4 regions of the Paenibacillus sp. GCM10027626 genome follow, and region 1 is predicted to be linked to each of the others. Evidence: riboswitches for the same ligand, from Rfam matches in the RefSeq annotation. Region 1 holds a riboswitch; each other region holds the start of a gene.
The links. A riboswitch is a leader RNA that binds a small molecule or an ion and turns the genes downstream of it on or off. The one in region 1 is predicted to bind cyclic di-GMP.
Positions count from the first base shown of each region.

Region 2: it holds a riboswitch for cyclic di-GMP, as region 1 does, so the genes downstream of both, ACFQ0N_RS26325 (SpaA isopeptide-forming pilin-related protein) here and ACFQ0N_RS18250 (transglutaminase domain-containing protein) in region 1, are expected to answer to the same signal.
Region 3: it holds a riboswitch for cyclic di-GMP, as region 1 does, so the genes downstream of both, ACFQ0N_RS09160 (Ig-like domain-containing protein) here and ACFQ0N_RS18250 (transglutaminase domain-containing protein) in region 1, are expected to answer to the same signal.
Region 4: it holds a riboswitch for cyclic di-GMP, as region 1 does, so the genes downstream of both, ACFQ0N_RS28610 (MucBP domain-containing protein) here and ACFQ0N_RS18250 (transglutaminase domain-containing protein) in region 1, are expected to answer to the same signal.

Region 1 is NZ_JBHTHC010000009.1:40,576-48,037, reverse strand. Features, by position in the region: gene ACFQ0N_RS18270 (MurR/RpiR family transcriptional regulator) at 76-942, opposite strand; gene ACFQ0N_RS18265 (YqaA family protein) at 1,185-1,904, opposite strand; gene ACFQ0N_RS18260 (YhcN/YlaJ family sporulation lipoprotein) at 2,184-2,975, opposite strand; gene ACFQ0N_RS18255 (superoxide dismutase family protein) at 3,136-3,687, shown strand; gene ACFQ0N_RS18250 (transglutaminase domain-containing protein) at 3,743-4,564, opposite strand; cyclic di-GMP riboswitch class I at 4,579-4,659, opposite strand; cyclic di-GMP riboswitch class I at 4,703-4,783, opposite strand; gene ACFQ0N_RS18245 (response regulator) at 4,775-5,944, opposite strand; gene ACFQ0N_RS18240 (TetR/AcrR family transcriptional regulator) at 6,761-7,363, shown strand; gene ACFQ0N_RS18235 (hypothetical protein) at 7,366-7,462, opposite strand, start outside.
Region 2 is NZ_JBHTHC010000016.1:85,974-93,435, reverse strand. Features, by position in the region: gene ACFQ0N_RS26335 (NAD-dependent epimerase/dehydratase family protein) at 1-1,463, opposite strand, end outside; gene ACFQ0N_RS26330 (DUF4832 domain-containing protein) at 1,620-3,035, shown strand; cyclic di-GMP riboswitch class I at 3,170-3,257, shown strand; gene ACFQ0N_RS26325 (SpaA isopeptide-forming pilin-related protein) at 3,395-5,452, shown strand; gene ACFQ0N_RS26320 (class D sortase) at 5,523-6,179, shown strand; gene ACFQ0N_RS26315 (SMI1/KNR4 family protein) at 6,318-7,043, opposite strand; gene ACFQ0N_RS26310 (dipeptidase) at 7,292-7,462, shown strand, end outside.
Region 3 is NZ_JBHTHC010000003.1:475,588-483,049, forward strand. Features, by position in the region: gene ACFQ0N_RS09160 (Ig-like domain-containing protein) at 1-3,182, opposite strand, end outside; cyclic di-GMP riboswitch class I at 3,371-3,469, opposite strand; gene ACFQ0N_RS09165 (response regulator transcription factor) at 3,812-5,449, shown strand; gene ACFQ0N_RS09170 (cache domain-containing sensor histidine kinase) at 5,433-7,223, shown strand; gene ACFQ0N_RS09175 (ABC transporter permease) at 7,404-7,462, shown strand, end outside.
Region 4 is NZ_JBHTHC010000019.1:97,971-105,432, forward strand. Features, by position in the region: gene ACFQ0N_RS28595 (discoidin domain-containing protein) at 1-1,502, shown strand, start outside; gene ACFQ0N_RS28600 (hypothetical protein) at 1,679-1,942, shown strand; tRNA gene ACFQ0N_RS28605 (tRNA-Gly) at 2,059-2,132, shown strand; cyclic di-GMP riboswitch class I at 2,729-2,815, shown strand; gene ACFQ0N_RS28610 (MucBP domain-containing protein) at 2,995-7,462, shown strand, end outside.

The DNA.
Region 1 (7,462 bases):
TCCAATGCTATACTAGTACAAAATTTCATTTGATTGCATACAATTACTAACTTTTAGCCACAGCAGCCTGCTTTGCTACCCTTTTGTACGTTTCGACCAGCTTACAGCTTTGCGCGTTCGCTCCAGCGACTGAATGGCTTCCTGCGCTTGTCCGGCCGCAATGCCGACAAATAAAATATCAATAATGTTCATTTGCGCAATTCGCGATGCCATCGCGCCGCTGCGAATGCTTTTTTCCAGCGAGCTGACGAACAAGCGAATATCGGCCAATTCTGCTACCGGATTGTTCCCGAACTTCGTTAGCGATATAATCGCCGCCCCATTTTCTTTGGCAATTTCGAGCGAGCGAATCGTTTCCTCCGTCTGTCCGGAGTACGAAATCCCCAGTACAGCATCCTCCTTGTTCAAATTTGCCGCAATGACAGCCTGCATATCAAAGCTGTAAGCCGATTCGCACCAGCGGTTAATCCGGGTAAGCTTGAACTTAAAATCTTCGGCAATGATCGCCGAAGCCCCAATGCCGAATACCGCAATCTTGCGTGCCGAACGCAAAACCTGAATCGCCTGCTCCATCTCTTTAATGGAAGAAATCATTTGCGTATCCTGAATCGATTTGATGTTATTGCGCGAGATCGAAGCGATCAAATTAGGTATCGAATCATCAAACTGGATATCCTGATATTCATCGGCATTCGAATCTGCCGCATCTGATAGCGCCAGATCAGCGGCAATTTTTAGCTTCAGCTCTTGAAACCCTTTGCACTGCATCGAACGGGACAACCGCACCAATGTCGATTCGCTGACATTCGCCAGCTTCGCCAAGCTTTGAACAGATAAATTAACGATGCTTTTCGGGTGATCGAGAATATATCGCGCTGCCTTTTTTTCCATTGCCGTTAATAACGGAAAAGCCTCTTCCATACGAATTAATAAACCGCTCACTACAGACACCTCATTTACTAATCATAGCCATAATTTATTATGGCCCAAAGAATCTATACAGGTCAATAAAAGTCCACAAAAAGAAACGGCTGACGCCGTCCTTGGCGCGAAGCAAGTTTCTTTCCTTAGAAATATAAGCTGTGTATAAGGTAAAACTTTTACTTTCTTATATTTTAAAAAACACGCAAAAGCTGCCTCGTTCAAAGCCTAAACGATCGGCAGCTCTATACATAAAAAATATTTTAGTGCTCTGGTGTTTGCGTTATTTCATTAGAAGCTCTTCCGCCTAGACGCGTGTTTTTTGGCTGTGAAGCGTCAGGTTTTGCCGCTGGCTCAGCTGAATCCTCTGTTAAGAAGGTATCAGCCTCCGCTTTCGGGGCGTCTTCGGGAGTCTGCGACGCTTTTTTCTTTTGCCTTCTCTTTTTTAATAGAATATAAATAATGAGGAAAGGCACAGCAATAACAAAAATATAAATGGATACACCTTTCACCATATGTTCTGCTGTGCGGCCGTAAAAGTAAAACAGCAAACCTATGACATAAAATTTTACAGCACGGCCAACAGCTGCATAAGCAAGCAAACGCCATAGCGGGAAATTCAAACAGCCCGACATTATGGTAAACACTTTAAAAGGTATCGGAGTAAAGGAGCCTATAAGAATTGCCGTCTCCCCGTTTTTTTTAAACATCTCCGTGGCGGAATCCACCCAGGAGCGCTTAAGGATTTTGTACAGCACCGTATTGCCGACTTTTTTACCGATCAAATAGCCAAAAGGGGTGCCTAAAAGGCACGCAATATAACCGACCGTAGCAAGCCAAAGTGCAGTGGACGGGTTGGCAAGACTTAAAGAAACTTGAAGAAAAAATGCCGGAATCGGCACGATAATGGCATCAGCGAAAGAGTGAATAAACAGCCCCCATGCGCCAAAATCCATCAGAAAGTCCGTTATCTTCTGAATCATATAGTTACTCCTATCCACAGCAAATACACTGTTTCCGGGAGCGGCTAAACCTTACAAATCCGTCTGAACATCTGCTCCCTCTTATAAACCAAACCAGTGGACATGGATTATGTTGCGCCGCTTTCGGGTTTGATTTAAATATAACATAAAATACGCGCAATTAAAAACTCCAGGCGCCCATAATCCTAGTAAGATCATGCCATTTGCGCCATCAAAATTAAAAAGCCATAATGCTCTTGTACGAATACAAGAACATTATGGCTGACAAATCTTGTCGGCTTAACGGAATGGCGCTGTAACTGTACGACCGATATCTTGAATCAGTACGCCGATATCATTGGCAAAATTGCGAACAGGGTGTCCATCCAGCGGCCTTATATTACTGCCGCCAAACGACCTTCCAGTCATGCCATCCAGCGACCTTCCAGTCGTGCCAGTCGTTCCAGTTGTTCCAGTTGTTCCAGTTGTTCCAGTCGTTCCATCCGTTGAACTCATTTGATGTTTCATGTTCGTGATGCGTGTGTGAAGCTTTTTGTCGGTTGTAATGTGCACCTTGTAGCCGGCATCACGCTTTTCCAGTGTACGCTTGACTTGTCGCGCTACAGCAGCGCCGTTTTGACCGGGTTTGACCTCAAGACCTACTACTGCATCACGTCCGTGAACGATAACAGTGGCTTTGCTTACACCTTTTACAGCCTTGGCTTGGGTTGCCATTCTGTCGGCAACGGCGGAATTATTCTGATGACCGGTAACTCCTCTTCCTGGGGCCGGAGACGTCATACCGTCATAATTATAAGCCCGTGGAGATGGAGTCGTCACGTGGTCATAATTATAAGTCCGCGGACCTGGAGTTGTTGGAGTTGGAGTTGTCATGCGGTCATAGGTATGAGCCCGCGGAGTAACGCCATACATATTTGTTCGGACACCATCTTTATAAATGCGGTTATCTGTCGTCGTACGGTATTGATTTGTTCTAACGCCGTCAGTTGTTCTTTTACCGCATCCTGTTGCCGTTACTGTTGTCGCCAAAGCAACCGACAGCAGCAGTACACCATAAGTTTTTTTGTTCATCATTATGATGATTCACCTCCTGCAGCTTAGAATGAGCATCTGACCGCCCTCTCATGCTAGGTAATATTACGCAATGTTGGTCACTTCGCACTAATATTTTTCCGGCCGGGAGGACATGCTATGAAGAAGAATCACAAACATTACCAGGAGGAATCCAATAATGAGGAAGTCATTAAGTAAAACGGTGCGCCTATTCAGCTGCGGCAGCTTGTTAATGCTGGGTGTCATCAGTTCCATCTCACCTGCTGCATTTGCCAGCTCCACAGCTCACAAACCGATCGCTGTGACCATCATTAATAGCGAAGGCAAGGAGATTGGAACGGCGACAATTGTGCAGCAGAAAAATGCGGTCCAAATCAACATAAAAGCGGAAAAACTGCCGCCTGGTTTGCATGGTTTTCATATTCATGAAACCGGTCTGTGTGAAAAGCCAGATTTCAAGTCAGCTGGCGAGCATCTGAATCTGACCCACAAGCATCATGGATTTAATAATCCGAAAGGCTTTCATACCGGCGATCTACCCAATCTTCTCGTTCAAAAGGACGGGACAGTAGAAGCCACCATCGAAAGCAAGGTGTTTACTTTGAACGATTTGCAAAAACCAGGCGGCACCGCCTTAGTTATTCACGAGAAGCAGGATGATTACGTAACCGATCCGTCAGGCAATTCCGGCAATCGAATCGCTTGCGGGGTTATCCAAAAAAAACAATGACAAAAAGGGAGTCCTGTCAGCAACTTGCAAGCTACAGGACTCCCACTTGTATTCATTAATATTGCTTTTCCACTTTGTAATTCTTGTCATCCTTGATCATTGGCAATGCTTTTTTTGTATTTTTCAAACCGGCATCGATCGTTGTATCAATTGTAACCCATTTTCCGTCCATTAACACTTCGTTCCAGGCATGGTACACATCTACATATGTTGTTTTTCCCATTGTCATTTTGGCGGGAATATCTACCGCGCGCAGCATGGCTGCAAATAACGCCGCATAACCATAGCAGATGTCTTTGCCATCCTTGAGTGTCCGGTCAATTTGCGGCAAATAATCGGTTGTCACTGTCTTGGCCAGTGTATTATCGTAAGCGATGTTGTTAATAATAAAATCATGGATCGCTTTCACTTTCTCCGCGTCTGTCTTTTTCCCTTTAATCAGTTCGTTTGCTTTGACAATCGCCTGGTTCTGAGCGTCCCATTCAATATTTTGTACCGTATTCAAGTATACGACATTCTGATCAGCCAGGTTCAGCTTCACTGTATCTTTGCCAATAACTTTATACTGATTTCCGTTTACCTGCTCCAGCAGTGTAACCGTATAGTCTCCGTTGCCCATTTGCAGCGGGAACCGCTCTTCCTTCACTCCGTTACGCACCGTGTAGGTGTAGGTTCCAGCGCCTTTTGCAATCATCAGCTTGATCTTGACTTTAGGTTCGGCATTGTAATGAACCGCTATAAGTCCTTTATTCAGTTCACCCTTGTCCAACCATGCAGCTTGTCCAGCGTTTGCCGCCGCTTGTACATTGCCGGCAGCACCAGCAACCGCAGCCAATAAAACAACAAACGCCATCAACGTCAGCATAAATTTACGCATATAAAAAAACTCCCTTCGGTAGCTGGCTGCCATCCTTGAGGGAAGGCCCTGTAGCTTTGCGTCCCTGCCTTTCGACAGGTTTGCCGTTATCGTGTAAAGTTTTTTTGCCATGCTATGAAATAAAAAAAGCTTGTTCATTTCGGTAGCTGGCTGCCATCCTTGAGGGAAGGCCCTGTAGCTTTGCGTCCCTGTCTTTCGACAGGTTTGCCATTATCGAGAATAGCTCACTTGGCGAGGATCAGCCTCGCTCCGATATTGCTTCCACCGCTTGTACCATTCATTGATGGTATGATGCACGTCAACCTCCAACTCGTCAGCTAACCGCGACTTTAACAAACGGTACTGCTCGTCCACCTTGGCACTTTCGCCCAATAAATCATAAAGCTTCATCAAGCCAAAGTAGCCCTCTTCTTCATACGGAAACAACTGCTGCATTCGCCCGTATACTCTGCTCGCCTTCATCTTCTGACCCTGATCAAGATACAGCTTAACCAAGGCGCTCATCAGCGTTATGCATTGCTGCCGCAGTCTCTCGCGCTCATGCTCAGCCCACAAATAGTCGTAGTCGGCCAAGTAATCGCCAGTGTACTGCTGCAAAATTTCCTCAAGCTCAATTACATCCTGCGAACTGCTGGAATCCAGCTGCCTGATGCTTTGCTCCCATATTTCAACATCTAATTCAACTGGTTGTCCAATCGTAAGAAGATAACCGGCTTCATGATTGCATCTCGTAATCGTCACCGATGTCAATCCTTCACTCTTCAACACCTTGCGAATATGATAGATTGTTGTATACATCTGCTGCATGGCCTTCGGTACATCCATCTCCGGCCAAAATAGCTCCATGATTGTTCCGTGATCGACTACAACATTGCGATGATGCAATAAATAAGCAAATAGCTCTTGCGCCTTGCTTGTCCGCCACTTAACTGCCCGTGGCTCCTGGCCTGGAAATTGAAAGCGCAGCGCCTTAAAGCAACATATGCTCGGCAACTTTGCTTCAGGAGTCTTCGCTTCTTGCCGCTTAACGCGCAGCCGCTGTACCGTCAGCCTTAGACGGTCCACGCGCACCGGCTTCACAATATAATCCAGCGCGTAAAGCTCAAAAGCGCGAACAGCGTAATGATCGTAGCCGGTTACAAATACAAGCTCGACATCCGGCAGCACTTCCTGAAGCAGCTCTCCCAGCTCAAGCCCGTTAATACCGGGCATATGAATGTCCAAGAAAACAACATCCGGCTTCAGAACACTTGCTTGCTCAATAACAACGCTTGGGATGGTATAAACACTTAAAACCTCAACCCCGCCAATGTCCTTCTCAAGCAGCTTCTTCAGCCTTGCAGCAGCTAGTCGTTCGTCATCAACTATGAAAGCTTTCATATCAAGGGTCCTTTTCCCATAGACTTAAGCATGGTAGATATTGTATTTCTATGACTCTAGTATATCACCTTATGTCGATTTTTCCTAGCCCGACTTCCAGAATTAAGTACATATTTCCTATGTCGTTTGTCGATATTTTGAACGATTGTAAATGAAGCTTTTAGGATGCTTTTCCCCCAAGCAGCTGCAACCAAACATCAGGCTCTAAGATTCCTCAATATTTTTTTAATTTCTTCCCTATGTTTATTTTCAGACGAAGGAAAAGCCCTTCATTTCGTCGAACTGAATAAGACATGACACCGCGAAAACCCGACTAAACCGCAAATAACGCATCCTGTGTCCGGGACACCTCTGAATTGGTCGGTATTCGACAAAATAGCGGATCGTGTGTCCACTTGGCTTAAAAAACACTTGACATTCTCCAACTCTAAGGCCAAACCAGCCGAATTTTATAAATTCTATAAAATCAAGAAGAAAAGGCTGACGCCGCTTACCCTGCAACCTCTGGTAGAAAATGCCTTGCGTTACGGTCTTTTAACTCGCGCAAATGGAAGTATAATAAAGATAGAAATCATAGATCGTCCTTCGCATGAAGCATTCGCCGTCATTGACGATAGGATCTGGCATGAGCGGGACATAGTGCCGTCACTCAAATCAAGGCACGTATATTTCCTTCAACATCCCGAAAATCGCTTCTACTGCGCAGCCCGCGGGAAGATTCCAGGCAGTAATGCCTGCGCTTGGAATCTTCCGGCTATGAACTTGTATGTATGCTGTACAAAAATTATAATCGTCTAAAAGGCCAATGGAGGAATAATGAGTAACAAAAAGGAAGAATCAAAGAAGAGAATTTTGGATGCCGCGAAGCAATGCTTTGCTGAGAGCGGCTACAACAACACTTCTGTACGCCAAATTTGCGATGCGGCAGATGCAAATCTGGCTCTAGTGTCTTATTACTTTGGCTCCAAGGAAAATTTATATTATGCCGTCATCGAGCGGCTGACACAGGATGTCAGCTCTTTATTCAACCAGGGGCAAAAGCAAATTGAAGAGCCGGCTGAGGAACTGTGCCATTTTATCCAGCTTTTCCTTAGAGCGCGTTATGAAAACAAGCTATTTCATATGATTCTCAAACACGAACTCTCATCCAGCGGGCCGCTCAAACAAGCGATTCGTAATATCTTGACCCCTTGTTTCGATTACCTGCGCACTATTTTAACCTCCGGCAAAGAACAAGACGTCTTTCATTTCGAATCGCTGCCCCAAATTGAAATGTACATCATTTCTATTCTTGTCTATCCCGCTTATGATTCCTTGCTTACTGAAGCATGGGCTGTCGGCCGAGATGCCGATGCCGGGCCAGATTACGAAATAAAGCAGACGACCCACTTTGTTTTGTCAGGCCTGTCGCAGCGATAAGCTTACATCTGATCATCGAAAAGCTGCTTTAATGCCTCTATTTTTTGCGGATTGGAAAAGTCTCGCAACGACAGGCAGGTTAATCCTTCATTGATTAAA
Region 2 (7,462 bases), on a different contig from region 1:
AGACTCTCCAGTTCCTTCGTTACAGAGTAGATCTTGCCGAAGCTGTCATTGTTGTTCAGCACTTGCATCTGCAAGCCATCTTTTACAAGGCGTGTCTCGTTATAAACATCGTTAAGAAAGGTATATTTCTCTTCCAACGTCGCTTTGCTTTCTTCGAGTGTATGTATCTTGAGATTTTTACGCTCGATTGCGTAGCCGACGATCAGACCGATGAATAAATAGACGGCTGTATGGAAGAAGAAATTCGTATCATTCAATAGGGAAACCATCTCTCGTCCGTTAAATAATTGTTGGTAAATGAACAAGAAGATGGAGAGCGCAACTGCAATTAGTGATTGACGATTGCCGTACAAAATACCTAAAAAGATAATATAAACCAGACGGAAGTCGATCAAGTCATACATAGTGTCTTGCAGCGATAAGGTTGCCCATGCAGTAATAGCAAATGCGAGCAAATTTTCCGCGTAGGGAAGCGATGCCCTGAAGAACTTGGAAAAGGAAGAAGTCTCGGTTGTTGTCTCTTCTTTGTTGGCAACAGCCTCTTTACTCTTCTGATCTCCAGCAAACCATTCGTATGTTTTTTTAAGACCTTCTGAAAAGGAATACTTTGGCGTCCAATCCAGTGCATTCTTGATCCGTGTATTATCCAGTGTTGAACGATAGATATCTCCGGGGCGGCTTTCTTTATATTTAACTTCTATTGGCCCGTGAAGAGCGCGCAGCGTTTCCACAAGCTCGTTCACACTTGTTTCAGTATTGGTAGACAGGTTGTAGACACCGGTCAAAGTAGAATAGGAAGCGCGATAGATTGCATCGGCGACATCTTCTACATAAATAAAATCGCGTGTTTGTCCGCCGTCTCCAAAAACAGTGAGATCTTTGCCTGTGATTGTACGTTCATTGAAAATAGAAATAACGCCACCTTCCCCAACGCTGCCTTGGCGAGGGCCGTATACATTAGAAAAGCGGAAACATATAGTTTCCAAATTATATATTTCTTTCCATTTTTGGCAATAAGTTTCTCCTAGCCATTTGTTCAAGCCATAAGGCGAAATTGGGTTTCCGGGCTCGCTTTCGGGCAGCGGCAGACGATCGTTTTGACCGTAAATTGCAGCAGATGAAGCAAAAATGAATTTTTTCACACCATATTTATGTGATAATGAAAGCATATTGGACAAGCCTAAAATATTGGATTTTGTATCAAGTCGGGGATTACTCATGGAAGTGGTGACATCGACTTGTGCTGCAAGGTGGACAACTGCATCGAATTGTGTGCTGCGAAAAATCTCCTCGCATTTGCGGTCTTCGACTGGTAAAATATAGCCCGTATGCTTAAAATCAATATTTTTTTTATTGCCTGTGGACATGTCATCCACTAAAAAAACTTCATAGCCTTCCTTGTGGAATCGCTCTGCTACGAAAGAGCCGATAAAGCCGTAGCCGCCTGTTACGAGTACTTTCATCGTTAGGTTCACCGCTTTTATATGAATTTTCCATTAGAAAGTTGTAATAATTATCAGTATACAACAACGAAATATACAATACACCAAGAATCTATACAAATACTGAACAAATTGTAAAAAAGGACTATTTCGCATTTTTTGAGAGGTGGGAAAACCATGAAAAAACAGTTATTTCGTCGAATTATGGCACTTTTTTTGTTTGCGCTCATTGCTGGTGTGTCTAGTGTCCTAATCTTTAATAATTCGGATGCAGCCAAAGAGGTGAAACGTACTTTGTTCAAACCGGTTGAATCAGAGGAAGTGCTGGCAAACCCCTATATAGGCTTTGTTGCAGATGCAAGAACTACCAGCGACATCGAACAGCCTGTACGTCTGGCGCATGCAAATATGACTTGGCGGGAGCTTGAGCCGGAAAAAGGAAAGTACGCTTTTGAAGAAGTGGAAAAAAAGTTCAACATGGCTTATTGGAAGGAGCAGGGAGTGCATCTGGTCATTCGGGTCATCCTGGATTACCCGCGCAGCGAATCTCATATGGACATACCGGACTGGCTTTATGAAGAAATAGGCCATAAAGGGAAATGGTACAGCATGGATTATGGTGAAGGTTTTAGTCCAGATTATACGCATCCCGCTTTAATTAAAAATCATGAGCTGCTTTTAAAAGCATTAGGGAAAAGGTATAACAACAATCCGCAGATCGCTTTTGTGCAATTAGGGAGCGTGGGTCATTGGGGAGAATGGCATACAAAAAATGATGGCGATACAGCGATCGTTTTTCCTAAGCGCAGCATTACCGATCAGTACGCCACTCATTATGCGAAGTCGTTTCCAGACAAGCATCTGCTGATGCGGCGCCCGCATGAGATCGCTGTGGCTTATGGCATGGGACTGTATAATGATGCATTTGGCGATAAGCGCTCTACGATCGATGAATTCTACAAATGGTCTACGAAAGGTTATACTTCATGGCTGACAAAGGAAAAGGAGCCTGCCATGTTGAATTATTGGACGAAAGCGCCGAGCGGTGGCGAGTTCATGCCCGATTCCAATTTTATGAAGGACAGCAGAATTGAAGAAACGTTGCGTCAAGCGCGCATGACACATGTTTCGTGGCTGGGGCCAAGTGCGCCCTATCGTGAGGAAGATACAAAGTACCAGAGCAATATTGACCGGTTTTTGAAAACGATTGGTTATCGCTTTGTCATCACCGAAGAATCACATGAGGAGACTGTCAAGGCCGGGCAGAGTTTGAATATTGAATTGCAGGTGAAAAACCGGGGTGTGGCGCCGTTTTACTATGAATGGCCGTTCGAGCTCTCACTCTCAGACCAGAACGGAACAATTGCAGTAAAAATGAACACGGATCAGGATATTCGCAAATGGCTTCCCGGAACAAGCAAAGCAGTCTTTTCTCTACCGCTGCCTAAAACATTAGCCGCTGGCACATATACGGTTAACGCAGCAATCATTGACCCGAGCAATGGCAAGCCGGGGGTCGATTTTGCTATTGAGGAACGCCGCGAGGATGGTCGGTTTGCCTTAGGGACAGTGAAAATTATGGCTATAAAGTAATATCGGCACAACTAATCCATCTTACCTATAAAATTAGTAAAAAAGTGTTTAACAAATGTGTGGAAGATTGTGATAAAATGGAATCAAGTCTAGCTTCTGCCGGAATTTATAGCTGTATCGTTAAATAACATATAACATGAAAATCGCAAACCATTCGAAAGGGTGGGACGCAAAGTCTGAGTCTAACGCATTGTATAATGCTATGACCGTTCGACTGCCATGATTATTTTATCGTGGCAGTCTTTTTTATTGACCTACAGCATAAAACTGAGCAGAGACTTATAATATGTAAATGAGGTGAGAAATTGGCTCATTTAGTGCGAGTTTTGAAGAGTAAGAGTTATGGAGTATTAGCTTTTATGTTGCTCTGGGGACTGTTCGGCAGCTTGATCCTAGCGCCGTCATCTGCTATTGCAACGGGGGATCCTGGATTTAATTATACAGTAACCTCCAATGTGTACGAGCTCAATCGCGGCGAGTATATTGCATTAAAGGTAGAATATGAAGCGAAACAGGTGGGGGCCATAAATGAAGGCGATCAGTTAACGTTTACGTTGCCTTCTATATTAAAGGATGTAACGCCAAAGTATCCGCCCGAGCATATTCGCGATTGCTCAATAACGGAAAATGAAGAAACTTCGCAAACTGAGGTAACTTGCACTTTCGGTGCTAATATGCAGTCAGGCCTTAAAGGGTATATGCTGCTAGAGGCGACGCTAAGCTGGAAGGCTGAGCCGGGGACATTGCCGATTGTGGTAACAATCAAAAATATGGTTACGACGCTCGATGTTACGATTGTTGATCCCGGTAACGGCGGTCCTAAAGAAAATCTGATAGAAAAGTGGAACGGCAATCTAGGATTTGATGAAAATCACAACGGTGTCGTAACAGATCCGGGAAAACCTATCGAATATTATATTCGTGTAAACGGTGCACTGAAGGATTTGAAAAATGTAAAGGTCGTGGACTATATCCCGCCCGGTCTTGAATTAGTAGAGGATAGTATGAAGTTCTATGTTGATTCCCCGTATGAGGAGGAAAATCTACTAAAGAAGCCGCCACATTGGAGCGTTAACAATAATGAAATTCATTTTGATTTTGGCGATATCGAACGGGCTTACTTCATTAGATATGAAATGAAAATCGTTGATCTAAAACCAGAGTATAACAATAGCGCGAAAATCACCGCTGACGGTGAAAAAGAGTATACAGCGGAAATCGTAAAGCTCGGTAAAACTGCGGGAGCGATCAATGTTCTTAAAAAGGCAGACAAAGAACTGCTGTCCAGCGATCAAGGATCGGATCAAATTGTTAATTATACGATTCAGTTCTACAGCTTTGGCGAGTTCAAGCAGAACTCCATTGTTGTAACGGATTTGATTGACAGCCGCGTTGATTTAATCGAAGATTCAATTGTAGTTACAGATCAGTTCTCCTATACGTATGACCCGGTTGAGCACAAGCTGACAGTTACTAATGATAACCGAAGCATTAAAGCTGGCGAACAACCTAAAATTGAGTACAAAGTCGATTTCAGCAGACTGGAACCGGGAGCGAAAGTAAGTAATATTGCCAATGTGGGCAATGTGCCTACGAATGAAGTGATCGTGGAGAAGAAAGGAAAAGATCCGGAGATCCCGAATCCGAAGCCAGATCCAGACCCGGAAGGCAAAATCGAAATCGTTAAAGTCGATGCCGACGATCAAAATAGGAAACTGGAAGGCGCTGCTTTCACCTTGAGCCGCAAGAATACTGAAGGGGAACTGGTTGTTATCGCCTCGAAAACAACAGATGCAGACGGCACTGCAGTATTCGAAGGTTTGAAGTATGATGATTATGTTATTCAAGAAACCGCCGCACCAAAGGGCTACCAATTGGATGGAACGAAACATTCGGTTTCACTCCAATCACCAAAGGTTTCGCTTACTTTCACAAACCAAAAAGAAAGCACGCCTAATCCGAAGCCAGACCCGGATCCGGATCCTGATCCAGAGACTCCCTACCCTTGGAATCCTTACCCAGGTACCGAGAGTCCGAAGCCGGATCCTAATCATCCAATAGATCCTGTAGAACCGGTGACGCCGCAAAACCCGAATGTGCCTGTCGAACCGACAGATGAAGGGGAATTAGTGACTATCGTTGATGAAGAGGTGCCGCGCGGCCAAGCAGATGGAGCTGAAAAGCCGGATCTGACTGATGAACTTTTGGAAGAACCCGCTATAATAGAAGAAACTGTTTCTGTTGAGACAGAGGCCGTCCCGCTAGCGGGCTTGGGAGATAAAGTAGCCGCAGTAGATAAGCTCCCTCAAACCGGAGAAACTAGCCCGACTCCTTATTATTGGAGCGGCCTTGGATTGTCTGCGCTTGGATTATTGTTGCTAAGAGGCAGGAAGCTGAAGAAGAACAGCCAGCAATAGGTGGAATCAAAGAAAGAAGTAAAGGGACTCTGCTCCCTTTACTTCTTTCGGTTTGAAAAGAGGCATAAAGATGCGAAAAATTGCGGCTTTACTCATTATTGCGGGTATTATTGTTATGCTCTATCCGTCTATCACGAATTGGATTGATGAGCGGCGGGAAGCCAGGCTGCTGGATGAAATGGAAGATGTTATGGCTGCCTATGATACAGAGGCTGCGCCTCAGGTTCAGACCCATTACAGGGGACTGGACGATATTTTTGATGAAGAGCAGACGGAGCCGGAGGCTGAGATGGTGCCGGAGCCCGTAGCGGTGAACGATGACGATGAAGAGGCGGTGCCAATCGCTACCTTAGAAATCGCCAAGATTGATTTGAAGGTCCCGGTGCTTGAAGGAGCGACTAAAGAGAATATGCGGCATGCGACTGCACACATGAAAGAAACGACACCGCTTGGTGAAGTAGGCAATGCTGCCATCGCCGGCCACCGCATGCGCAAAAAAGGAAGGCTCTTTAATCGGCTGAATGAAGTAGCTGTAGGCGATCAGGTTGTCGTCAAAAAGCAAGGCCACGAATATGTCTATACCGTGTTCAACACAACAAGGGTAAAACCGGAGGATGTATCGGTACTTAATCGTAATGATAAGGATAAGGTTCTTACGCTTATTACCTGCGACCCGCTTGTTAATCCCACTCATCGTTTGATCGTCCACGCCAAAATAGAAGAATAATGTTATAGAAGCGAATCAGCATACGGATGCAGATTCGCTTTTTTCGATCTTATGGCATTTATAAGTTTCACCCTATACACATTTCTAAGGGAAGAAACTTGTCTCGCACCAAGGACCGCGTCAGCCGTTTCTTCTCAGTCAAGTCAGTATCCGGCAATGATTCCGCTTGAGAAATTGCATCATCTCATCGAATAGCGTCCCGCTATCAGGTTCGTAAAAAACCGCGATTTCCCGCTCGTACGCATAATTAAACCGTACGTAGCCCCCCATGGATTGGAAAAACAATATTCCAGTATATTCGTTCTCGATCACAAGATCCGGCCCGAACCGTTCCTTGCACCGCTGCCCCAGATCGTGCATTGCAAGACGGCGATCCCCCTCGGCCGTGAAATGAAAAAAAGCATGCTGCCGCGTAGCGTTCCACGGCTCGAAATAAGCTGGAACATGCTCGGCATCCCCATAGGCTTCGTAATAGATCCGATCCAGGAAGGCCGTATAATCGGGCTCCGCGGCAGGTTTGGCGGCAATGCGCTCCGAATGTCTGGGCAGCCAGAGCACGCCATCGACATCCGGATGGACGGCAAGAAAATCCCCGTCTATGGTCGTTCCGATCGAGATGCATTGGCCGATTTGTTCCTCTGTAATCGGGCATGTCTCGTCGTGTTCCCAAAAGCCGTATTCGACGAACGGCGGCAGCACGTCGGGGTCGGGCGCCTGCACATTCAACCAGCCCTTGTAGGTGCCTTCCCCGTATTGGGCGAGAAACCGGATATAGTCATCCGGAAATTTGACCTTCCATTCCCGTTCCATCCGTTCTGTCTCCTCGGAAGCAACCGGGTTCGATTTATTGGATACAAGGTACATCGCTTTATCATCCTCTCCTTAAGCGGCAATAAGCCGATAATCGATATGAGGGGCAGCCCCGCGGACGGCAAGTCTGACCGCTCCGGTTAAACACTACCATTCTACCAAAAATAGGCGTCTGGTTCATGCTTTCGGCTAGCGAGCCCATCATTCGACTACGCCGCGGCCACGCATAAGGCGATTTGGAGGTCTGCTCGTCTTCATGGTAAGATTTGAATAGGTTTATTATTTTGTCAAGGAGGGGTTATGTGAATTACGCTGCATATTTTGCCGGGAACCGGGAGAAGCATCTCGCAGAATTGAAGGAGTGGCTGGCGATCCCCAGCATTTCGGCCTTATCGGAGCATAAGGAGGATGTCAATCGAGCTGCCGAGTGGCTAGTACAAACATTGGAGCGGGCGGGATTGGAAAATATTAAA
Region 3 (7,462 bases), on a different contig from region 1:
GTCACCGCATTATGGTACCAATGCGCTTGCGACACATCGCTAAACATGTTTTGCGGCACTTCCTGACGCATGAAGCCCATCCCCAACGTCACGATCGAAGCAAACTCCGAGCGGTTGACATTGCGGTTCGGGGAGTACGTATTGTTGCCTGTTCCTTTCAATTGCAGTCTTGCTGCAATATTGTTCACATTGCTTTGCGCCCAATGCTTCTTCACATCATTGAAGTCCTGCGGATTCCAGATCACCGAGTAGGTGCCCGCGCTGCGCAGATCGTTGATTTGGGCAAAGTAACGATCATTGATTTTTGTTACGACTGTTGGCAGATGGAACGTTGTGCCATCCGGATTCACCACGACACCCGTCGTAATCCGGTTCGGATCAATATCCTTCGGCAGTGCGATATATTTCACCGCATACTTGTCCAGTTGGCCTGCGCGGACGGTTTTGCCATCCTTCGAGAACGTCAGATCCAGATCGACCGGATGCACGAGTAGTTCATAGCCTTTCGCTGCTGCTTCATTGCGGGCGCTGTCGGCCAGCTCTTGCGAAGCGTTTTTAATGGTGATGTCCAGCGCAATATCTTTCAGTTCCGCGCCATTCCATTGCTTCGCGATAGCGTCCAGATCCAGCTGCTGCGCCGGAACCGGATAGATCGCCAGCAGTTCATCCTCAATCGTCAGCGTCGAGCCTGTGTCAACCAGCTTCTTCACATCCGCTGCGGTCAAGCCTTTTACTTCGACTTCTCCTTGGCCTGGTACGCGGATTGACAACTGATGTGACTTGCCGTCTGCCAAAATCTCATTCAGCTTGCCGGTATCCACTTGAACGGTTGTGACTTCATTGTCGCCATCTTTTTTTGTTGTTCCAGTTGCGAAATTGTTGTTTGCTCCATCCACGCTAGTGATAATATTGGCTGTTGTTGATGGGCCTGGACCCGGTGCTGGTATCCACCAGTTTCCTCCATCTGTGTTTGCATTTTCGCGTGTTACTGTGACGACATATTCTTTCACTTTGCCATAACGATCGGTTACTTTGACGATTACTTTGTTGTCACCGACATTCAGCGGAAGCGCTCCGCTCTCAGAGCCGCTTGCTACCATGGCAAATGAACCGTCGTTGACTTTAATTTCAATTTTCGAGCCTGGATCAACTGCTACTGGCGTAAACTTCAGTTCATATACACTGTTGGTTACAGTCATCGTATATGAACCCTTAGCTGGATCAAAAGCAGGGCTTAAGCTTCCACTTGAAGGTGTTAAAGAAACCAGTGATGGCAGCTTTGTATCCACCGTTACATTCTTTTTCTCTTTGGTGGATTTCCCATCTTTCGTAGCGGTTACTTCAATGCTGTACTCGCCATCCGGCAAATCAATATCTGGCGAGAAGCTCCACGTTCCGTCCGAGTTGACTGTTACTTCCGGCTTGCCAACTACTTTGCCGTCTTTGTCTTTAATTTCAACGGTTACCGTCGCTCCTGGGGTTGTTTTTCCTTTGAACTCTGGTTTTGCTACCGTTACGGTATTACCACTTGGTTCGTTGATTTCCAATGCCGGCACTGTTGTGTCGACGGTTACGTCCTTCGTTTCCGTTCTCGACTTGCCACCTTTCTCGGCAGTCACTTCAACTGTGTACGCGCCGTCTTTCAAGTCATTCTCCGGCGTGAAGTTCCATGTTCCATCTTCCTTAACCGGAACTTCCTTGGTTTCAATCACCTTGCCGTCTTGATCTTTGAGCGTTACTGTCACCTTCGCTTCTGGATCCGCTTTTCCCCCAAACTCAGGATTAGGCACATACACTTTGTTGCCGCTTGGTTTATCAATTTCCAGTTTAGGTAACGTGGCGTCTACCGTTATATCCTTCGTTTGTGTTACCGAATTTCCATTTTTGTCTGCGGTTACTTCAATCGTGTAGTCACCATCCGGCAGCTCACTTCCTGGGAGGAAACTCCAGGTTCCGTCATCGTTTACATTCACCTGTGGTTCATCGATTATTTCACCGTTTTTGTTTTTTATTTTAGCAGTTACCTGCACGCCTGCTTCCGTCTTACCTGTAAATTCAGGTTTGTTCTCGAAAACTTTAGTATCGGCTGGCTTTTCGATCTCCAGTGTTGGCATTTTTATATCATCGTTTGTTAAAGTAATTTGTTTAAAACTGATGATATTACCATTCTCATCAACTTCATATATACCTACATACTTATTGGTATTTGCATCTACATCTGGAATGTCATCACCTAAGTTGTAATCAGAAGCTCCTGCCGGAACCTGCTCGCCTTGAAGCGGAAATGGGAGCAACTTATCCGAAACAAGCACCTTATAGGAGTTACTGCCGCTAGCAGGTGTTACCGATACTGTCGTTGTTCCAACTTCAGTGCCTTTGGCCGCTGTAGCTTTCAGAACCTCAGCTGGCGTGATTGCCCCATCCCAGAACTTGATGGAATACACTTTTCCGCCTGTTGTCTTCTCATCTCCACCAGATATATAATCATCATGGAAGAAACCGAAACGAATCTTGTTATTGACTACAATAGGCGTTGCGCCGTTACTTGAGTCATCAACTTCTATTTCCTTAAGAAATTCACCATCTACGATCATATAAGCAGTAAACATTTTCGTAGTTGCATCTCTTGTAGCTATAATATCGATAATTTGCTTTGGTTGCACTGATGTTTTCCCACTAGTACCAACATCAAAAAACTTCAACTTTTTGTCACTGTCAAAGTAAAACCCTTGATCCTTGGTCTTATCTTTATAATCAATAATTTTAGTCCAGCTGCTGTTGAGAGTGTCATAAGAAAAACGAACTCCAACCGAATAACTTTTATCAATACTTTTTCCTTTCGGGTCAATGTCTAGGGTAAAACCGCCGCCTCTTTGCTTATCGGAGGTCCACCTCCAGTAGTCCCCGGCACTGTCTGTACCATATTCAGTTGTCGTATTGCCATAAGTTTTACCGCCATAAACACCTTCAACCACTGTTAATGTAGAACCTTTTTTATTATCTGCCGGCAGTCCCCCATTTCCCGGATCAGAAAACTCATAGTCTACTATGAGTTCAGGAGCTGTGTCAGCAGCCATTGCTGTTTTTGGAGCAAATACTGAAGGTACTCCTCCAATTGCAACTACGAACGCAAGCAACATCGCCAATTGTTTTTTCCAAGTTTTTACTTTCGATAAATGCACGATCTATCCTTCCTCCTTCTCACTACAAATTCTAAATCATCTTTTTTCCTCTCTTTAACCGGTCAATGCGAGTGTGATACTGAGATTTCTGAAACTCCTAATCATCACCTCCATAAAAGATGCCAAGGCCTCCTTGGAAATAAAAACCTCCATCACAGCGCATACGCTAGACGGAGGTTTCCGTCGTATTCGACAGCTGGCTGGCATTGGCATTCGCGTCTTCAGCAAATCCATTAGCCCCTTAAGCTTTGCGTCCCCGCTTTTCAACGGGTTTGCTATTATCGCACGAGATTTTATGTAACATTTGGAATAAACTCTCTGTTGAAATTCCTTTTAAGGGATAATTAAAAATTAATTATATTCGACAAATCTATACATTTTCTAAACAAATTACTGACCTCTCTGCCCCCTCCTTCTATAGCAATCCGGCATCTTTTAGTATGTATCACTCACGACACAGTTCGCATTTTCCGAATATACTTCCAGTCTACCATCCCAACCTATACAAACCCTTGACATCCCTTTACATCCTTGTTCAGTCCATTTTGTTATGCTATTGACACACGCTGCTGGCATAACGAGAATAGAGTTAAATATTACCCATTACGAACGGAGGTGGACACACCCATATGTATAAAGTGCTGATTGCCGAGGATGAAATGCTTGTAAGAGTTGGTTTGAAGACAGCCATCGACTGGGCCAAATATGAGATGGCGGTAATTGCCGATGTCTCCAACGGTCAGGAAGCATGGGAGACGTATCAGCGGGAGGCACCTGATATTGTCATTACCGATATTAAAATGCCGGTGATGGACGGCATGGAGCTGATCGCACGTATACGCGAGCTTGAGCGGCCTGCCAAAATCATTATTCTTACCTGTCTGGAAGATTTCGACCTCGTACGCAAAGCGTTAGTGCACCAAGTCAGCGATTATATTCTCAAGCTGGAGATGACTACGGAGCAAATTGAAACTTTGCTGCACAGGCTTCAATCCGAGCTGAACGCTTCTGTAGGTCCGGCTGCAAAGCCCCAAGGAATCGAGCATGGCGTTGCCAAAGAAAATCTGTTCAAAGACTACTTGTTTCGCAATCGCTATACGGATCAAGAGTTTTTCTCCATTGCGGAGCGAATGGAGTTGCGCCTCAAACCGTCCCGCCTCATCGTCTGCGCCATGGAAATCGATCAATACACGCTCCTGCGAAACCGTTTTCAGGATTATAAAGGCGAATTGACTCGCATGTCGTTGCTCAACGTCCTGGATGAGGTGCTGAGCGGATATGCGCGCAGCGAAGTGTTTCACGACGAGGAAAGCCGCTATATGATTATGGCCAGCTTCCATGATCTGCCGAGTGAGCAGCAAACTTGGGAGACGCTTCACAAAATGCTGCAGCATATTCGCAAAGTGATGGATCTTTACTTTAACGCTACCGTTTCCTTCGGGATTAGTGGCATCGGCAGTAGCGAGAATGCGCTAAAGCAGCAATACCGGCTCAGCGTCCAGGCGCTGGCGCGGAAATATTTTCACGGCAATGGCGCCGATATTAGAGCGGACGGGAACATGCCGCTGCAGCTGGCTCCAGCGCTGCGGGAGCAGTTGCTCTACCTGCCGGAGAAATGGCAAGTAAGTGAACATTACAAAAGCAAGCTCACCGAAAAGATTAACCTATTCCTGCAAGCCGGCCTACTCACTTCCAAAGAAGAAGTGCAGAAGCAGTTTATGCAGTGGCTGCTGTGGCCGATTACCTCCATGCATCTGACCGATGTCAATGTTCCGGAAATTTTCACCGCTTATGCCGAGCAAATATCGAAAGCGGATACCTTGCAACAATCAATCGCCATTTATGAGCAATACTTGGCAGATCTTGCGAAGCATCACGCCAAACGAAGAGCTGTCAGCAGAGAAATAAACGAAGTACTCCAATATATCGAGATGCACTATGACCGCGATTTATCGCTGCCGGAGCTGGCAGAGCACGTCCAGATGAGCCCGAATTATATAAGCAGCCTGTTCAAAAAAGAAATGCGGCAAAACTATGCTGATTATTTAGTGCAATACCGTATCGAGAAGGCCAAGGAACTGCTGCTCAGTACGTATATGAAAACCTATGAAGTGGCCGACAGGATCGGCTTCGCCAACCAGAGTTATTTTAGCTGGGCGTTCAAGCGCTTTACCGGGATGAGCCCGCGGGAATTCCGCAGGCAGTGGGTCGCCGATTGGCCGAAAGACGGTGAACAGGATGATGCGAAAAATGATGAGCAGGCGTAACGGCAGCCTGCGGACAAGTTTAAGCTTGTCTTTTATGATCATGAGCATGGCCGTGCTTGTTGTCAGCGCAGTTATGATCTACTTTGGCGTGTTGGACATTTTGCAAAAGCGGTCGGAGCAATCGACCTTGCGGCTGTTTCAGCAGCTGGAGAATAGTGTTGAAGCGTCGCGTCAGGAAGTGGACAAAGTGTCCAAATTGTTTCTGCTCGATCCCGGCATTCAGGAGTATCTGGATGTCAGCACCTCTTCCCCTGCGGACAGCGTCAATTTGACCAATAAAGTGATGGAACGAACCTCGATTATTTTGAAAAACTATGAGCATATTTCATCCATTTATTTGTTCACGAATTTCGGCACCGTTGTCGGCGTCGATGCCCATGCCACCGTTTACTTGACAGACGCCGCCAAACAGCATTGGTTCTATGTTACATCCCTTTACAATCAGGCCCAGGAAGCCTTTCCCCGCTTGATCTGGCTGGGCGCAACCAAGGCGAAGGATTTTCAAAATTATGTTTATCGGCCCGAGGATGAGCTGCCTGTCCTCTTATCTTCCATGCGCGGGGTCAAATCGATCATGAAGAACGATCAGGCCGGTACGCTTGTCGTCAATATGAATCAGCAGGTGCTGGCCGCCACTTATAACAAGCTGAGCGGAGAGCCGGGAAGCGAAATGTATATTTACGATCAGAAGGGAATTATTATTTCCCACACCGATACGTCCCGTCTCGGCCAAAAGGTGCCGGACTCGCTGCTGGACCGGGTCGCCGGCTCCTTCGGCAGCTTTTCGGCTGAAGACATGCAAGCGGTCTACTACCGGCTGGGCGATACCGGCTGGACCGTCATCAAGCTTGTGCCTATAAGTGAATTTGTCAAAGATATTTGGACATTGCGTTATACGATGATCGGCATTATTACCGTTGCTCTCGCCGCGGCGCTGCTGATCTCGTATTATTGGATTCGCAAGCTGACCAAACCGCTCAAACAGCTGTCGCAAGGCATGCTGGAGATGGAGAAAGGCAATCTGGGGATCAAGCTGAACAGCACCGCTAACAATGAACTCGGCATGCTGGCAAGAGGCTTCAACCGCATGTCCGAAAGCATCAGCAATCTGATCGACGAGAATCGGCGGGCGGAAGAGCAAAAAGCAAAGCTGGAAATCCGGATGCTTCAGTCCCAAATCCAGCCGCATTTTTTGTACAACACCTTGAACACGATCAAATGGATGGCGGTTGTCATTAAAGCGGACAACATTGCGGGGAGCTTGACGACGCTGGCCAGCTTGCTGAAACCGATTTTTAACCGTTCGGATCTGATGTGGACCTTTCGCGAGGAAACCGGCTATATCGACAACTACGTCAAGCTGATGAATATGCGCTACGGCGGGGGCATCCAGATCGAGTGGCAGTTGAATGAAACGATTTTGCATTGTCAGGTGCTTCGCTTTATTTTGCAGCCTATCGTTGAAAATGCCATCATTCACGGCATAGAAGCAAAAAATTATACAGGCAGCATTCACATCGCGGCGGCGGAAAAAGAAGGCACAATCACGCTTGCCGTCTCCGATACGGGGGGCGGCATGACAGCGGAACGGCTGCATTTGCTGCGAAATGTTTTAGACGGTGCGGACAGTCCAACTTTTGGCATTGGTCTGCAAAATGTGAACAAGCGCATCCAACTGCACTTCGGCCCCCACTACCGCTTGGAGGCGGACAGCAGCCCGGGAGAAGGAACGACCATTACACTGAAATTCCCCAAAATCGAGCACGCGGAATAAAATCGTAAAAAAAGTACAGAAAAGATAGCCGGGAGTAGACACGAATCTATTCCCGCTTTCTATTTCTTCTTTCAATCATAAGAAAGTGCATCATTTTGTAGCTTATTTTATTTCTCCCGGCGGGTCTGCCCTCTATACTGATCCTAACGAACAGGAAAATAAACAATTTGGAGTTGGCCTATGCAAAAGAAACCGGTGATTACAAAGAGCAAGCTGTCCCTGCTTCTCATGGCGCTGCC
Region 4 (7,462 bases), on a different contig from region 1:
GCATCGAAGCTTCGGCGAATGGCCGGGATTGGTCGCAGGTGTACAAGGCGATCGACAGCAAGAAAGGCGTCGTTCAGGCGATGTTTCCCTCCATTACGGCCAGATATATCCGGATAAGCGGAGGGGAGGCGCCGGCGGACGCTGAGATCACGGTTTATCGGGTGTCGGAACCTGCGTTATCGCCCGATTATGTCCGCGAGCCGGCCGATGGGACGGGAAACATCGACATGGGCAATCCTTCGATTCCGTCGGATGGAGGATCGGTAACGCCGGGCGCAGCTCCTGCACCGCTCCCGGAGCTTTCGATCACGCGGAACGGAGTCGTAACGACCGTATCGGTTTCCTTGAAAGCGGCATTGGATCCGTCGACCGGGAAGGCGTCCGTTCAAGTAGACGACCGTTTGATGGCGGAGCTGTTGAATAAGGCGATGGAGCTATTAGCCGAAGGGAAGCAGGTGGAAGTCGCCATCCGGGCGGAGTCGGCGGAGAAAGCAGATGCGGTCGTTGTGGACTTCCCAGGGGATGCATGGAGGCTCACGGCCAATGCCTTTTCATGGTCATTGCGAATCGATGCGGGGATCGCGAGCGTTGCTTTTGACGCCAAAGCCGTGGCTTCCCTCAGCGCCGCCGCGAACGCAGGGAATATCAGCATCCGTATATCCAAAGCCGCTTTCGGCGCTCTGACCCTGGAAGCGCAGGCCAAGATCGGAGACCGGCCGGTTTATGATTTCGCCGTCATGGCAGGGGAGGAGAAGCTGGACAGCTTTGGCGTAGGCGCCGCGGAAATCCACATCCCTTATACACCGAAGCCCGGAGAGCAGAAGAATGCCATTATCGCTTACGCGATCGACGAAGCCGGCAAGCTTAACGTTGCGAGAGGCAGGTATGACGACGCGAAAGGAGCCGTTCGGATCAAAACCGCACCATTCATGTCGTTCGCGGTTGGCTACAACGAAGTCGGCTTCAAGGACGTTGCCGGTAAGGCGTGGTACCATGAGGCCGTGGCGTTCATATCGGCCAGAGATATTGTCAGGGGTTTGGGTGGCGGCTTATTCGCGCCTGAACGAAATGTAACCCGTGCCGATTTCCTCATCATGGTTATGAACGCCTACGGCATCGAAGCGGACGCAGACGGAACGGGCGGCTTCGCGGATGCGGGGAACAAGTACTATACCCGATATCTCGGCACGGCGAAACGCCTTGGACTGGTATCCGGCACAGGCGGCGGCAATTTCTCGCCCGAGTCTTTTATTCGCCGTCAAGACATGATGGTCATTCTTTATCGGGCGTTGGAAACGTTAGGCGAGCTGCCGACGGGATCAAGCGGGCATACCTTGAAAAGCTTCCCCGACTCGGACGGTGTAGCCAAGTATGCCAGGACCGCCATGCAGCGGTTTGTGGAAGCTGGTATCATGAACGGTAACGGAAAGAGGCTGGCCGCGCCGGCTTTCTCTACGAGGGCGGAGGCCGTGCAGGTGCTTTATCGGCTGTTGACTCTATAAGCGGACGAGGCTAATCTGGATATTATTCTCCGGATCAGCCTCGCAAGGAAGCACGTGTCAGCTCAAATAAAAAACTAACCCGAACCTGATGGAGTACTCATTTAAAAATCTAACTTTGTATTCATGACAGAATGGCCCCCGAGGGGGCTGCCGCTGACGCGGAAGCGTTAAACGATATGACCGGCAATCATATTAACCATGCCAACGATTTTCTTGTGCGTTGGTATGCGCAGTATATGATGCTTGTGGAACAGCAAGGGTTCGGCCAGGCGGCCGGCTCTTGGGATCGGGAAGCGCTGATGAAGGCGCCCACTTATACGTATGCGCCGGGAGGCGTGCTGACGCGAACCGCAGCAGGAGTCGACAACCGGCTGCGGTTCGCGATCCCGGTCTATGGCAGCGGATTCGTTCCGGAATCGGAGCTAACTGAACAAATTTGATAGACCGCACTAGATAAGTCTTTTTGCAACATCATAACACACTTTAACAGACCCACCACTTACTTTGGGACCAGGGGGTCGCATGTTCAAATCGTGTCGTCCCGACCATCAAATTTGCGGGTGTAGTTCAATGGTAGAACTTTAGCCTTCCAAGCTAATAGCGTGATTTCGATTCCCATCACCCGCTCCAGAAGCAGACTTTTGTTCCCTGCCTATGAATATCTACTTTTCTATGGGACAGCAAATCTTCAAATATACGTGGTTATGCTCCCTTTTATATCTAGTAACTTTTCTCTTCATGTCCAAGAAGCCGATAGTGAAATCATAGCTTGATCATAAAAATCCGAATCTACAAAGCGCAAGCATTTGGGAGGATATCGGGTGCCCTGGCATCATCATACGTTCTATCAACTTCTGTTTGTGCTGGAGGGTCCGGTTCGCCCGAGAGTTGCGCTGTTGTAAACCTCTGGAGGGCCCAAGCCCAAATAGACGTCTTTGTAGGCCGAAACTTGGATGGACTATGTCCCGTATACTGGCATTCATCAAAAAAAGCTGAAAGGGACGACACAGTTTCGGTGGGTCCTTTTGGCAATTACGTTTATTGAGCATTGAGGTTGTAAGTGAAATTATAAGCAGGCAGACGGGGGCTGATGAGACCTGATTGGGGAGAGTGGGTGACTTTATCACGAATAACACAAAGTTCAAAAGTTCAAAAAAATGGTTGACTAAAGAAAAATATGAAGTTATAATCTCGTGTGAAGTTACAATTATTGGGTCAAATTTACCAATCGAATAGGGCACACTAACCGAAAGGTTAGGCCGCAAAGCCAGGAGTCTAACAGTCGCAAGACTTATGATCGTCCGGTTGCATTTTCACAAGATGATGATGCAATCGGCGATTTTTTTTGTTTTTCTAGTAAACTCGCAGCTATCGTCAATAGAGATTCTACTGCTAAAGGTAAGACTGACTATGCAGGAGGAGGTGATCGCCTTTTGTAATGCAGCCCAAACCGATGTTGTTGGTATTCAGGAAAAGGAGTGATATCAAAGAAATGGGTGTTGGCAGAAAGTTATTAACCCTTTTGTTTGCTTTGGCACTGATTGTTAATGCTTGTTATCCTTTTCAACAAGCTTATGCGAACGGGGCCTCAGGCGGGGAGCTCGTTTGGCCCAATCCCGGCGCCATTAACCTGAACAAGCAAGCAGAGCCCACCGGTACACCGGGGGAATGGAAGATTAAGCTGACCGTAGAGGGCAAAAATCTGGAGACAACTTCTGATGTCGTGCTTGTCATCGATAAGTCGGGCAGCATGGACAGTAACAAAAGGATGTCCAATGCGAGGACGGCGGCAAACCGATTTGTCGATGAGCTTCTTATCCCTGATTCAAACACAAGAATAGCGGTTGTAACATTTAATGAAGGTGCTCAGGATGTTTCCGGTTTTAAAGGGGCCGCTGAAAAGGAAAAGCTGAAATCGTCCATTAACAATATTCGCGCATCAGGCGGTACGAATATTCAGGCAGGCCTTCATCGGGCCCGGGAACTGTTGGCCGAGAGTACAGCGCAAGCCAAGGCCATCGTGCTGTTAAGCGACGGCGAGCCGACATACAGTTATAAGGCTGGTGCTGCTACCAATTATGTGTGGCCAGATAAGAAATATAACTTTATTCTTTCCAAGTTCGACTACAGTAAGGTCATAGGGTCAGGGTCAGATTACGATCTAGATACGTGGTACGGGGATTGGGAGTATAAGGTAAATGGCTTCAAAGTCAAAACAAATGGCATAGCGACTTTGTCGGAAGCGCACAGTATTATGAACGATGACAAAGTCACCATATATTCCATTGGGCTGGAAGTCGGTAATAACAAAAATGCTACTTATGTGCTCAAGAACAGTCAGAATGGCGGTTATTATGCTTCAAGCAGTTCCGAACTGGAGGGAGTATTCGATCAGTTGACAGGACAGTTTGCCTATGCTGCCAGAAACCCGGTTATTATTGACCCGATGGGAGATATGTTCAACCTTGTTGATGGGACGTATGAAGCAAGCCAGGGTGAGGTGAAATGGGATCCGGCCACGGAGACGTTCCGCTGGGAAAGCGGCAATATTGAAGAAGGAAAGCCGGCGACGCTGACCTATACGGTTCGCATGGATATGGCGAAAAATCCGAACCCGGTTCAGTTGTATCCAACTAACGGTACAACAACCATCACTTACATCGATGCCAACGGTTCGGAGACGACCAAGGAATTCGTCGTTCCGGAGGTAAGCTACGGGAAAGGCTCGATCAATGTTAAAGGCTATAAAGTAAATAAGCAGGGCCAGCCGGTCAATAAAGATGGCGTTGTAGTAGAGCGTCCGGAGCTGGCACAGGAGATTTTCAGCGGTCATTTTGAAGAGAATGGAGAAAGAGCGCTGGAGTTAGACAAAACTTACTCGGTGGCGGCTCCGTCCATCAATGGGTACGTACTCAAGGTTGGTGACGATCCGACCCGTGTCAATCTTACTCGAACCAATCCAACGGCGACCGTTTGGTTCGGCTACATTTCGCAACAGGAGCTTATAGCGACCGTAAGCGGTTCGGCAACGGATGAATCAACCGACCTGCCACTTAAAGGCGTGAAAGTGACGCTGAAAAATAAAGACGGGAATAAGGTTGCCGATGCGACAACCGATGCCAATGGAGCCTATTCGTTTACTGAAGTGCCATATGGCAAGTATACGGTGGTATTCGATACCCCGGCAGGCTATCAAATCGTCACACCGTCCGGCGGCTCAAAAACGATCACGGTTGATGGCAATAAAGAAGTCGATGCGACATATGTACCTGCAGAGCAAAGCGTAACGGTGAAATATTTGGAGCGTGGAACGAAAAAGGAATTGTCAGCTCCAACTACGAAGAACGGCAAGTATGGTGAAACGGTAACGCTGGAAGCTGCGTCGGTAACCGGCTATACGGCAGAAAAAGCAACAGCGCCTTACACATTTACCGCCGCGGAAAACCAGGAATACATTTTCTACTACAAGGCAAATGATCAAAGCGTAACGGTGAAATATTTAGAACGGGGAACGGACAAAGAATTGTCAGTTCCAACCACGAAGAGCGGCAAGTATGGTGAAACCGTGACGCTAGAAGCTGCGTCGGTAACCGGCTATACGGCAGAAGAAGCAACAGCGCCATACACCTTTACCGCGGCGGAAAACCAGGAATACATTTTCTATTACACGGCAAACGATCAAAGCGTAACGGTGAAATATTTGGAGCGTGAAACGAATAATGTATTGTCGGCTCCTACCGTGAAAAGCGGCAAGTTCGGTGAAACCGTAACGTTGGAAGCAGTTGAAATAGCGGGATATACGGCAGAAAAATCAACAGGAACATACACCTTTACGGCGGGGGAAAATCAGGAATACATTTTCTACTACAAGGCAAATGATCAAAGCGTAACGGTGAAATATTTGGAGCGTGGAACGGACAAAGAATTGTCGCCTCCAACCGCGAAGAGCGGCAAGTATGGTGAAACGGTAACGCTGGAAGCAGCTAAGGTGGCAGGATACACAGCCGAGAATGCGACAGCGAGCTACAAATTTACCGCGGCGGAAAATCAGGAATACATCTTCTACTACTCGGCAAACAAGCAAGAGGTAACGGTGAAATACCTGGAACAGGGAACGGACAGAGAATTGTCTGCCCCGACCAAGCAAAGCGGTAATACTGGTGAAACGGTAACGCTGAAGGCTGTTTCAGTAGCAGGCTACACGCCAGTAGAGAGCGAAGCAAGCTACACGTTTACGGCAGCAGCTTCTCAGGAATATATCTTCTACTACACGGCAAACGAGCAAAATGTAACGGTGAAATACCTGGAACAAGGAACGAACAAAGAATTGTCAGCTCCGACCGGGAAAAGCGGTAAAACTGGTGAAACTGTCACGCTGAAGGCTGTGCCAGTAGCAGGTTACACGCCAGTAGAAGGCGAAGCGAGCTACACGTTTACGACAGAAGCTTCTCAGGAATACATCTTCTATTACACAGCAAGCGAGCAAAGCGTAACGGTGAAATACTTGGAACGGGGAACGGACAAAGAATTATCTGCCCCAGTCAAGCAAAACGGCAAGTATGGCACAACAGTAACGCTGGAAGCTGCGCCGGTAGCGGGCTATACGCCGGAAGTGAACGAAGCGAGCTATACGTTTACAACAGACGCTTCCCAGGAATACATCTTTTACTACACGGCAAACGAGCAAAATGTAACGGTGAAATACCTGGAACAAGGAACGAACAAAGAATTGTCAGCTCCGACCGGGAAAAGCGGTAAAACTGGTGAAACTGTCACGCTGAAGGCTGTGCCAGTAGCAGGCTACACGCCTACAGAGATTCAAGCGAACTACACGTTTACGGCAGCAGCTTCTCAGGAATACATCTTCTACTACACAGAAAATGAGCAAAGTAGTGTAAGCGTAGCGGTGAAATATCTGGAGCGTGGGACGGACAAAGAATTGTCGACTCCAACCGTGAAGAGCGGCAAGGTCGGTGAAACGGTAACGTTGGAAGCCGCGGCGGTAGCAGGGTACACGGCGGAAAACGCAACGGCGACTTATACGTTTACGGCTGAAGCTTCCCAGGAGTACATCTTCTACTACAAAGCAAATGAGCAAAGTAGTGTAAGTGTAACGGTGAAATATTTGGAGCGCGGAACGGATAAGGAATTGTCAGCTCCAACCGAAAAAAGCGGCAAGGTCGGCGAAACGGTAACGTTGGAAGCCGCGGCGGTAGCAGGGTACACGGCGGAAAACGCAACGGCGACTTATACGTTTACGGCTGATGCCTCTCAGGAGTACATCTTCTACTACAATGCAAATGAGCAAAGTAGTGCAAGTGTAACGGTGAAATATCTGGAGCGAGGCACGGACAAAGAATTGTCGCCTCCAACAGAAAAGAGCGGCAAGGTCGGTGAAAGCGTAAAGCTGGAAGCCGCGGTGGTAGCAGGTTATATGGCGGAGGAACTGACAGCAGTCTACACGTTAACTGCCAACGCCTCTCAGGAGTACATCTTCTACTACAAAGCAGTAAATCCTGAAGATCCAACAGTAGTGAAAAAAGTGGATAAACAAGAGTTGTCTTCGCTTGATGAAGAATTTACGTTCACCACAACCTACACCTTCGGAGAGCATATCGGGGACTGGTCTCAGGTTACTCTTCGTGATCAATTGGAGCCGGTATTGGTAGTGAAAAATGTCCAATTGACTGTAACAGGCGACGTCTACGGAGGCGGACATCATAGTGTAACGGACAGTGTTTATGGCACACCAAACGTTGATGGAAACACTGTCGAAGTGAAACTGCCAAAGCTGGACGGTTCATATCAATATTTATCCGGTAAACAGTATCAGCTTGTTATTACAGTCAAAATCGCTCCGAATGTTGAAAAATCCCTGTTGAGCAAGTACATTCAAAACGATAAAATTGTCATTCCGAATGTATCCCAGCTCATCTTGGACGAAAAGGTAATTGACTCTA